2 regions of the Arthrobacter sp. B10-11 genome follow, and region 1 is predicted to be linked to the other one. Evidence: riboswitches for the same ligand, from Rfam matches in the RefSeq annotation. Region 1 holds a riboswitch; the other holds the start of a gene.
The links. A riboswitch is a leader RNA that binds a small molecule or an ion and turns the genes downstream of it on or off. The one in region 1 is predicted to bind S-adenosylmethionine.

Region 1 (5,566 bases):
GCCGATCACCACCACGGACTCCCGCGCCACCACGGCGTAGTCGGCAAAGGCCGAGACGCCGAGGTGGTGGTTGATCCGCTCCCCCGACGGCGTCCGCAGCAGCGCTTCCCCGTGCAGCAGGTCCCCCGAGCCGTTGACCTCGGCGGCGCGGTGGCACAGGGCCGGGCGGCCGGAGCGGCACGCCCGGCAGTCGCCGCAGCTTGGAACGAAGACGAGCACCACGTGGTCCCCCGCCGAGACGTCCCGGACGCCCTCCCCCACTGCCACGACCCGTCCCACGGCCTCGTGTCCCAGCGCCATGGGCAGCGGCCGGACCCTGGAGCCGTCCACCACCGAAAGATCCGAGTGGCACAGGCTGGAGTAGGTGATGGCCACTCCCAACTCGCCGGCCCGGGGTTCGGGCCGGTCGAGTTCCTGGACCACGAGCGGGCGGGCTTCGGTGTAGCTCGTTCCCGCGGGGACGGTGGAATAGAGGACTGCTGCTCGCATGGACACCTTCCTTGCCGCTACTTCTTGGCCGGCATCTCTTGGCTGTTTGCCTTGGATGCGGCCAGCAGGTCCGCCGTGCCCTGCGCATCCGCGGCATCCACGTCGTGCAGCGAAATCCCGCGGGTTTCCTTCAGCATGAAGACCGCGAACATGGTGACGAGGCACGCACCGAGCAGGTAGATCGCCACCGGAACGGAGGACTTGAAGTTGCTCAGCAGCGCTGTGGCGATGATCGGGGCCAGTGAACCGGCGACGATCGAGGTGACCTGGTATCCGAGTGACACACCGGAGTAGCGCATCCGCGTCGGGAACATCTCAGCCATGATCGCAGGCTGGCCGGCATACATCAGCGCGTGGAACAGGAGGCCGATGGTGATGGCAGCCAGGATGACCAGATCGTTCTTGGTGTCCATCATCGGGAAGGCGAAGAAGCCCCACGTGCCGCCGAGGACTGCGCCGGCCATGTAAACGGGCTTGCGTCCGAAAGCGTCCGAGAGCTTGCCGACCATCGGAACGGCGCAGAAGTGGATGAAGTGCGCCACCAGGAGCAGCAGGAGGATCCTGGACGTGTCGGTCTGGACTACCACCTTCAGGTAGGTGATGGAGAACGTGACCACGAGGTAGTAGAGGATGTTCTCAGCGAACCGCAGGCCCATGGCGGTGAAGACGCCGCGCGGGTAGCGGCGGAAGACCTCGGCAACGCCGTAGCCCTTGTTCTCAACCACAACTTCCTTGCGTGCCTCGAGGAAGATCGGCGCGTCCTGGACCTTGGTGCGGATGTAGTAGCCCACGATCACGATCACAGCAGAGAGCCAGAATGCGACCCGCCAGCCCCAGCTGAGGAAGTCGGCCGAGGACAGCGTCGAGGACAGCGTGAACAGTACGCCGGTGGCGAGCAGGTTGCCCATGGGCACCGCTGATTGCGGCCAGCTGGACCAGAACCCGCGGGACTTGCTGGGGCTGTGCTCGGCCACGAGCAGCACGGCGCCGCCCCATTCACCGCCGACGGCGAAGCCCTGCACGAACCGCAGGAACACCAGCAGTGCCGGGGCCCAGTAGCCGATCTGCTGGAAGGTGGGGAGGCAGCCCATCAGGAACGTGGAAACACCCACCAGGATGATGCTGAGCTGGAGCAGCTGCTTGCGGCCGAACTTGTCGCCGAAGTGGCCGAACACGATGCCACCGATGGGACGGGCCACGAAGCCCACAGCGTAGGTAACGAAGGCGGCAATGATCCCGTCCAGCTCCGTACCGGAATTGGGGAAAAACAACTTGCCGAAAACCAGGGTGGCCGCCGAAGCGTAGAGGAAGAATTCATACCATTCAACGACGGTGCCGGCCATGGAGGCCGTCACTACTTTCCTCAGCCCGGAAGCCTTGACATCAGTCTCATCTACTCGCCTTGCGGCGGAGTCGTGCGTGCTCATTGTGAACTCCTTCGGCGTCTCCGTCGACACCATGTGGACCATTCCGTAGCGGCCGCGTGTGATGTGCACCACCAACGCGCGCCGGTCCCCTAGAGTATGGACTCACATTGCCGCAGGCTCAACGCCATTTTCTGCAGAACAGCTCTGCAAAAACGCACATTTCGCCGGCGGACTATGCGAAGAAGTTCTGCCTCAGCTGCGCGCTGAGCTGGCCGATCTCGGTGAGGAAGCCGTCATGGCCAATGGGCGCATCGATGACGTGGACGGGGACGTCACCGGGGAGCGCTGCCGCGAGTTCGTGGGACTGTGCAGGGAAGTACAGCCGGTCCGTGTTCACTGCGGCGATGAAGAACTCAGCTTTGGCCTCCGCCAGTGCTTCCGTAAGCGGACCGCGTCCCCGGCCCACATCGTGGCTCATGAGGGCCTCGGTGATGGCGATGTAGCTGTTGGCATCGAAGCGGCGCACCAGCTTGGTGCCCTGGTAATCGAGGTAGCTCTCCACCTGGTAGCGGCCGCGCTCCCCGAGCGACACTGCCTGGAGCGGGGCTTCGCCGCCTTGCGGGCTGCGGCCGAACCGGGCTGCGAGTTCGTCGGCGGAGCGGTACGTAATGTGCGCAATCCTGCGCGCCAGGGCCAGGCCGGCCTCCGGTTCCGGACTGCCGTAGTAGTCGCCGTCGTTGAAGTTGGCGTCCTGGCGGATGGCGAGGGTCTGCGCCTGCGCGAACGCGATCTGCTCGGCGGTGCTGCTGGCGCCGCTGGCTATCACGCCGCAGCGCCGGACGCGGTCAGGGTAGGTCACGGCCCATTCCAGGGCGCGGGCTCCGCCGAGGGAGCCGCCCAGTACCGCGTACCAGCTTCCGATGCCCAGTGCGTCTGCCAGCCGGGCTTCGGCCGCCGTGGTGTCGCGCAGGGTCACCAGGGGAAAGCGCGAACCCCACGGCTTCCCGTCCGGGGCCGGGGTCGACGGGCCGGTGGAGCCATAACATCCGCCCAGGATGTTGATGGAGACCACGAAATACTTGTCCGTATCAACCGGGGCGCCCGGGCCGGCCAGCTGCTCCCACCAGCCTTCCTCGTCGCTGGCACCCCTGGTGACATGCGTGCTGCCGGTCAGGGCGTGCTGCACCAGCACGGCGTTGGAACGGTCCGGGTTCAGCGTTCCCCACGTTTCGTAGGCGAGTGTGACGTCCGGGAGGTGGCCGCCGGCTTCCAGGTCGAGTCCGCCGACGCTCAGGAACTTGACGGTACCGTCCGGGACGGGGGCGGTGAACGGCTCGTTGGGGCTGCTGGTTCCGGGTACACCGCTGCGGGTGACGGCAATCGTCATCTGAGGACCTCTTCTTCGCGCTTGCCTGCCGCCAACTGGCCGGCAGGCCAGGTCTTCACCCGGGGCACCCCGCCGCGGAAGGAGGGTTGCCGGCCAGCAAGCCGGGGCTGTCGCTGGCACTCATGACCTGTAGAGAGTCTACGAAATGCGTCGCCGCAATGGCGAAGATTGTGACAGCAATGTGACTCCCGGCGTCGACGACGCCGGGAGTCAGTGCGGTCAGTCGCCCTTGGCGGCGCGGAAACCGGCGTCGAGGTCGGCGATGATGTCATCGATGTGTTCGAGCCCCACCGAGAGGCGGACCAGGCCGGGGGTCACGCCCGCCACGGCCTGCTGTTCCGCCGTCAGCTGGCTGTGCGTGGTCGACGCCGGGTGGATGACCAGGGAGCGCACGTCGCCGATGTTTGCCACGTGGGAGTGGAGCTCCAGGGCGTCCACGAACCGCTTGCCGGCCTCCGCGCCGCCGGCGATGTTGAACGAGACGATCGCGCCGGTGCCCTTGGGCCCGTACTTGCGGCCGCGCTCATACCAGGGGCTGGACGGCAGGCCCGCGTAGGCGACGGATTCGACGTCGTCCCTGGACTCCAGCCACTCGGCGACGCCCACCGCATTGGCGACGTGCCGCTCAACGCGCAGGCTCAGGGTTTCCAGGCCCTGGGCGATGAGGAAGGCGTTGAACGGTGAAACCGCGGACCCCAGGTCGCGCAGCAGCTGGACGCGGGCTTTGAGGATGTAGGACAGGTTCGCGCCCAAGGCACCCTCCGCCCCGAGATCCCGCGCGTAGACAAGGCCGTTGTAGGTGGGGTCCGGGGTGTTGAAGCCGGGGAACTTCGCCGGGTCCTTGCCGAAGTCGAAGTTCCCCGAGTCCACAATCACGCCGGCGATGGCGCTGCCGTGCCCGCCAAGGTACTTCGTGGCCGAGTGCACCACAATGTCGGCGCCCCATTCCAACGGGCGGATGAGGTAGGGAGTGGACAACGTGTTGTCCACGATCAGCGGGACACCTGCCGCGTGGGCAACGCCGGACACGCCTTCGATATCCAGGACATCCTGGCGCGGGTTGGACACCACCTCGGCGAAGAAGAGCTTGGTGTTGGGCCGGACGGCGTCCTCCCACTGCTGCAGGTTGTCCGGATCCTCGACGAACGTCACGGTGACGCCGAACTTCTTCAGGGTGTGGGCCAGCAGGTTGTAGGTGCCGCCGTAAAGGCTGGGACTGGCCACCACGTGGTCGCCGGCTTCAGCCACGTTGAGGATGGCAAACGTTTCCGCGGCCTGGCCCGAGCTGAGCAGCAGCGCGGCCAGTCCACCTTCCAGGCTGGCGACGCGCTGTTCCACGGCGTCCTGGGTGGGGTTGCCGATGCGGGTGTAGATGGGTGCCAGTTCGGCCAGTGCGAAGCGGTTGGCGGCGCTTTCAGCGCTCGGGAACACGAACGACGTCGTCTGGTAGATGGGCAGTGCCCTGGCACCGGTGGCGCTGTCCGGCTCCTGGCCGGCGTGGATCTGACGGGTTTCGAATGACCATGCATTGGACAACGGGAAGCTCCTTCTGTGGAGGGCACCTGTGCCGGGGCAGGACCTGCCATGGCAGGGCCGGTGCCGCCAGGCGGTCCTGACCCGGACTCAGTGTAGGAACGGCTGAATGCGTGTGAACAGGTTTGTGACGAAGGACGTCGGCCGCGTTATTTCGGGCCCTCAGGCCGGACCGCAATGACATCCCACCACGGTTAGGGCACCCTTAGCTGAGAGCTCCATCACAAAGTGCCAAGATGATGGCATGCGCATGGATCACGTCTCTTACGCCTGTGAACAAGATGGCCTGGCTGCCACCACCGAACGTATTGCAACCGCCCTCGGCGTCGAAGCCGTGAAGGGCGGGGTACACCCCCGTTTTGGCACCCGCAACATGATTATCCCCCTCGCCGGGCACAAATACCTGGAGGTCGTGGAGGTCCTGGACCACCCGGCATCCGACAAGGCGCCATTCGGGCAGGCCGTACGTGCCCGCTCCGCGGCGGGCGGCGGCTGGATGGGCTGGTGCGTCGAAGTGGACGACCTGGCTCCGTTCGAAGAACGCCTTGGCCGCTCGGCTGTCAACGGCAACCGCAAGTTCCCCGACGGCCGCGAGCTCGTTTGGAAGCAGATCGGCATCCTGGGCCTCATCGCAGACCCGCAGGTGCCTTACATGCTCAAGTGGGAAGGCGACCCGGAGCTTCACCCGTCCAACGCCTACCCAAGCAACGTCAAGATGTCCAGCCTCACCATCGCCGGCTCGGCCGAACGCGTCACGGAATGGCTCGGTCAGCCGGTCGAGAAGCCCTTG
Region 2 (5,566 bases), on a different contig from region 1:
GTGTGGCCCTCGTCGAGTTCGCTCATGCGGTGGGCGTCCGGCATGTGGACGGTGCCGTCGGCCGCCGGGATCGGATCGCCGTGCGGGTCGCGCAGCGGATTGCCGAGCTTGCCCGCCATCCGTTCGATGAAGGTATCCGACACGGCGTGTTCCAGGAGTTCGGCTTCGTCGTGGACCTCGTCCCAACTGTAACCGAGCTCCTGGACCAGGTAGGTCTCAATGAGGCGGTGCCGCCGCACCATGGAAAGCGCGAGCCGGATTCCGTCGGCCGTCAGTGTGATGGCGCTGTAGGGCTTGTGGTCGACCAGGCCCTGGTCCTTGAGTTTGCGGACCATTTCCGAAACGGAGGAGTTGGCGACGCCGAGCCGTTGTGCCAGCTGCGAGGAAGTGATGGGTTTGTCCTGCCACTCCGTAAAGGAGTAGATGACCTTGACGTAGTCCTCGATGGAGGAGGAGGGCGCGCTGGTCTTCACGACTCCAAGCCTACCGCCTTGGCCCTGGCGCTCATGCTTTGGCGCTCATGCTTTGAACGCCCGCCAGGTCTGGGTCAGGTACGGCAGCCCCAGGACGTCGGAGGGGGAGTGCGACAGGTGTTCATGGAGGTACCACTGCAGATTGGCGAGGACCTTGGCCCGGGTGCCCTCTCCGGCGGCGAGGTAGTAGCTGCGGGATTTGGCCAGCTCGATGATGTCTTCGGTGGTCACCGGGTCTTCCCACCGTGTCAGGTGGCTCTCCAGTTCTTTGAACTCCGGTCCGACGACGGGGCGGAAGTCCGGCTTGTGCACATCGCCGGCGTGCATGATCCGGGAAAGCCTGTGCACCCACGGAACGGACGTATCCAGCTGGTTCCACAGGAGGCCCAGCACGCCGCCGGGGCGAAGAATGCGGGCAAGCTCGGTGCTGGCCGGGAGCGGATCGCACCAGTGCCAGGCCTGGGCGACGCTGACGACGTCGAATGCTTCGTCCGCGAGGCCGGTGGCCTCCGCGGTGCCCACCGACGCGGGAACGCCCGGAAGGACCAGCCGCAGCTGGGTGAGCATGTCCTCCGAGGGATCCACGGCGGCGACCGACAGGCCGCGCTGGACCAGCAACGCCGTGAACTTTCCGGTGCCGGCCCCGATGTCGGCGGCGTCGGACGCGCCGCCTGCCCTGCGGACGCTGCCGATGAGCCAGTCCGCGGAGTCGGCGGGATAACCGGGCCGGACGCGGTCGTAGTGCTCACCGCCGTCCTGGAAGCTTTGGCCGAGCTCGTACCGGCGCTGGTGGTGCAGTTTGGGGCCTCCCCGTGCCACGTGCAGTCTCCTTCGGGCAGGCTGGAATTCTTACCCCTCGAATTTACCGCACCGCGGGTGGCGCCGGACTTCTGTTCCTAGTCGTCGGTGCAGGGGGCGGCGCCGGCGGTGCCGGGAGTGTTGGGCGCCCAGTCCGGGTAGCTGCGGGTGTCGTTGGCCGGCACCCAGCGGCCCGCGTCCACCACGTAGTCCCAGCCCAGTCCGGTCCGGCGGAGTTCCTCGATGCCGGCAAGCAGGCGCTGCGCATCCTCCAACCGGGAGCCCACGCCGAAGCTCGCCCGCAGCGAGCCCGACGGCAGGCCCAGCCGCTTGAGCAGCGGATGGGCGCAAAAGCGGCCGTCCCGCAGGCCCACGCCGTGTTCAGCGGACAGGTAGGCCGCCACGAGGCCCGCGTCGTAGCCGGCCACGGAGAAGTTGACCACGCCGATCGTGTCAGTGGCCTGGTCCGTGTCGCTGAAGATCTGGTGCACGGTGACGCCGTCGATCTTGCCCAGCCCCTCCACGAGGAAGGACCGGATGGCGTTCTCATGCGCGTGCCACAGCTCCGGATCCAGGGCGCCGATGACCTGCGTGGCCCGCGCCAGCGTGGCCGCTCCGAGCACGTTGGGCGAGCCGCCCTCATGCCGCGCCGGTCCCGTTGCCCAGCTGACGGAGTCCAGCCGTGCCTCACGGACGGCGCCCCCTCCTGCCAGGTGCGGGGTCCCGGCGTCGAGCCAGTCCGGCCGGCCGACCAGGACGCCGCTGCCGAATGGCGCGTACAGCTTATGGCCCGAGAAGGCGAGGTAATCGACGTCGTCCGCTGCGATGTCGATACGGCGGTGCGGTGCCAGCTGTGCTGCATCCACAACGATCCTTGCTCCGTGTTCGTGGGCCAGGGCGGCCAGCTCGCGGATAGGGAGGATTTCGCCGGTGACGTTGGAAGCACCCGTCACCGCCAGCAGGCTGATGTCGCCCTGGCTGAGTTCGGAGCGGAGGCTCTCCAGCGTGGCCTTCAGGGTGGAAGAAGCCACTACGCTGCGGTGCGGGACGCCCTGCCAGGGGAGCAGGTTGGCGTGGTGTTCGATGTCGAGGTACAGCACCTCGCCGGTGTGGCGGCCGTCCGCCACCGGGAGGCAGCCCGCCAGCAGGTTCAGGGAGTCCGTGGTGTTCCGGGTGAAGATCACCGAATCGTCCGCCCTGCCGCCCACGAACCCGCGGACGATGTTCCGTGCATTCTCGTACACGGACGTGCTGATCTGCGAGGCGTAGCCCGCTCCGCGGTGCACGCTGGCGTAATACGGCAGGATCTCATTGAGGTAGGCGGAGACCACGGACAATGCCGGTGCGGACGCGCCGTAGTCCAGGTTCGCGTAGCGGACGTGGCCGCCCTGGATCAGCGGCGCCTGGATTTCCGCTCCGGTGACTGCGGAGAGGGGGCGCCGGGCAACGGTGAACCGTTCGTCCAAGAGCCCTGCGGCGGTGGTGGTTCCGGGGGTTGCGGGGAACGTGGCAGTAGTCATGGGGACCTCACTGTAAAGGGACCCCTCACTCCGGGGATCCGCGCTTGCCGGGTCCGTTCCGGACCGGCCTGGTCGTCACCCGGGGCACCCCACCGCGAATGGAGGGTTGCCGGCCAGCAAACCGGGGTTTCGCGCTGGCACTCGTGACCTGTTTCGAGATTAGGACATTCACGGCGCCGCGGGAAAGCGGCGGCGATTATTAAGCACTTTGTTACGCCCGCCGGAAGAACGGGCTTCCGGTCGAATATACGACGGCGGGCGTCCCCTGGGAGGGGCGCCCGCCGTCGTTTATTCGGAATATAGGTGATCCGGCCGCGGATCAGAGGAGGTCGTCGAGGTCCGGGTTCAGCCGCTTGAGGACTTCGGAGTGGAGGATGGAGTTGGTGGCCAGGGCGTTGCCGCCGAAGGGGCCGTCCACGCCCTCGAGGGAAGTGAAGCGGCCGCCGGCCTCGGTGACGATCGGCACCAGCGCGGCCATGTCGTAGAGGTTCAGCTCCGGCTCACAGGCGATGTCCACCGATCCCTCGGCGACCATGCAGTAGGACCAGAAGTCCCCGTAGGCGCGGGTCCGCCAGACTTCCTCCGTGAGGCCCAGGAATTCGTCCAGGTTGCCGCGCTCCTTCCACCCGCCCAGGCTTGAATAGGAGAGGGAGGCGTCGGACAGCTTGGACACGTTGGACACCTTCAGCCGCGTGGCAGCAGCCAGGGACCTTCCCATGTAGGCGCCGGCGCCTTTCGCGGCCCACCAGCGCTTGCCCAGCGCCGGTGCGCTGACCAGGCCGACCACCGGCTCGCCCTCGTCCACGAGGGCGATCAGGGTGGCCCACACGGGCACGCCGCGGACGAAGTTCTTGGTGCCGTCGATCGGGTCGATGATCCAGCGGCGGGAACCGTGGCCTGAGCTGCCGAACTCTTCGCCGAGGACGGCATCCCGGGGGCGGGAGCGGGAGAGCTGGCCGCGGATGGACTCCTCGGCTGCCTTGTCGGCATCCGTTACGGGGGTCAGGTCCGGTTTGGTTTCAATCTGAAGGTCCAGCGCCTTGAAACGGCTCATGGTCTGGGAGTCGACGGAGTCGGCCAGGACATGGGCGAGCCGCAGGTCATCGTTGTAGCTCGAAGCGGGTTGGGTCATGGTTCCAAACTACCGTCTCCGGGGCCGGCCGGCCGGGAGGTCGGGTCCTTGGCCCCTTCGCCCGCTAGGAAACGATGCCGAGTTCCTTGGCTTCCTGCGCTTCCATCCGGGGATCGGTGCCGAGCAGGCGGCGCAGTGATGCCAGCCGCGCAGCCCCTGACGGGCCAGCTTTTCCTTCTGCCACCCAGGCGTCCACCCCGCAGTTGATGGCGGAGGAATCATGCTTGCAGCCGCGTTCGCAAGCGTCCGTGCCGGGTTCGAGGTCGGGGAAGGAACGCAGGATCCGGTCCGGATCCACGTGGGCCAGGCCGAAGGACCGGATGCCCGGTGTGTCGATAATCCAGCTTCCGGCGGGCGCGTCGCTGATCCGGAGGGCAAGCGCCGACGACGACGTGTGCCGCCCCCGCCCGGTGACGGCGTTGACCCCTCCGGTTGCCCGTTCAGCACCGGTCAGGGCATTGACCATGGTGGATTTCCCGACGCCCGAATGACCCAGCATGACCGTGACCTTGCCGTTGAGGTGGGCCCGCAGTTGCGACACGGCGTCGCTGTCGAGGCGGGCCGATAGCCCGTCGTCGGAGCGGGCATCGATTCCTGAAGCTGCGGCATCGGCCGTGCGGCTGATGATGACCGGAAAATCCAGGTGCCGGTAGTTGGACAGGAGTTCAGTGGGATCCTTGACGTCGGCCTTGGTGACCAGCAGCAGCGGCTCGATCCCGGCGTCGTAAGCGGCCACCAGCGCGCGGTCGATGAAACCCGTGCGTGGTTCCGGATTGGCGGCGGCAACCACCACCACAAGCTGGTCCGCATTGGCGACGACGGCCCGCTCAATAGGATCGGTGTCATCGGCGCTGCGCCGCAGCAGCGTGCGGCGGTCCTGGATCCTGACGAGCCGGGCAAGGGTGTCCGGTGCTCCGGAAACATCCCCCACCAGGGACACGAAGTCCCCGGCGACGACAGGCGAGCGGCGGAGTTCACGCGCACGCGCGGCGATCACCGTGCGTTCATTGCCGCTGTCCTCGCCCACCACCGCCGTGTAGCGCCCGCGGTCCACCGTGATGATCCGGCCGGTCACGGCGTCGTCATGGCTGGGCCGGTCCTTGGTCCGGGGACGCGTACCTTTCTTGTTGGGTCGGACCCGGATATCGGATTCGTCCCAGGTACCGGTGCTACGCCCCACTGGCCTGTTCCCCCTGGCGGCTCCGCTGCGCAAGCATGGTTTCCCACAGCTGCGGGAAATCCGGCATTGTCTTGGATGTGGTGCCGATGTCTTCTACTTCGACACCTGGCACGGCGAGGCCCAGGATGGCCCCGGCAGTGGCCATCCTGTGGTCTGCGTAGCTGTGGACGACGCCGCCGTGGAGCTTCGCGGGCCGGATCACCAGGCCGTCGGCGGTTTCCTCGGCGTCCCCGCCCAGGCGGTTGATTTCGGTGACGAGTGCAGCCAGCCGGTCCGTCTCATGGCCGCGGAGGTGGGCTATGCCGGTCAGCCGCGACGGGCCGGTGGCCAGTGCGCACAGCGCGGCAACGGTCGGTGCCAGTTCACTGGTGTCCGCAAAGTCCGCACCTTTGATTTCCGGTCCGCCCGTGACGGTCAGGGTGCCGTTGTCCAGCGTTACCGTGGCGCCCATCGCAGCCAGGAT

Region 2: it holds a riboswitch for S-adenosylmethionine, as region 1 does, so the genes downstream of both, RW112_RS02035 (aminotransferase class V-fold PLP-dependent enzyme) here and metX (homoserine O-acetyltransferase MetX) in region 1, are expected to answer to the same signal.

Annotation. Positions count from the first base shown of each region.
Region 1 is NZ_JAWMTH010000005.1:317,691-323,256, reverse strand. It holds gene RW112_RS16885 (zinc-dependent alcohol dehydrogenase family protein) at 1-489, opposite strand, end outside; gene RW112_RS16880 (MFS transporter) at 507-1,916, opposite strand; gene metX (homoserine O-acetyltransferase MetX) at 2,089-3,243, opposite strand; SAM riboswitch class IV at 3,256-3,371, opposite strand; gene RW112_RS16870 (bifunctional o-acetylhomoserine/o-acetylserine sulfhydrylase) at 3,463-4,779, opposite strand; gene RW112_RS16865 (VOC family protein) at 5,021-5,566, shown strand, end outside.
Region 2 is NZ_JAWMTH010000001.1:421,121-426,686, reverse strand. It holds gene RW112_RS02045 (metal-dependent transcriptional regulator) at 1-473, opposite strand, end outside; gene RW112_RS02040 (class I SAM-dependent methyltransferase) at 519-1,292, opposite strand; gene RW112_RS02035 (aminotransferase class V-fold PLP-dependent enzyme) at 1,370-2,791, opposite strand; SAM riboswitch class IV at 2,827-2,940, opposite strand; gene hisN (histidinol-phosphatase) at 3,111-3,923, opposite strand; gene RW112_RS02025 (ribosome small subunit-dependent GTPase A) at 3,988-5,103, opposite strand; gene aroA (3-phosphoshikimate 1-carboxyvinyltransferase) at 5,093-5,566, opposite strand, start outside.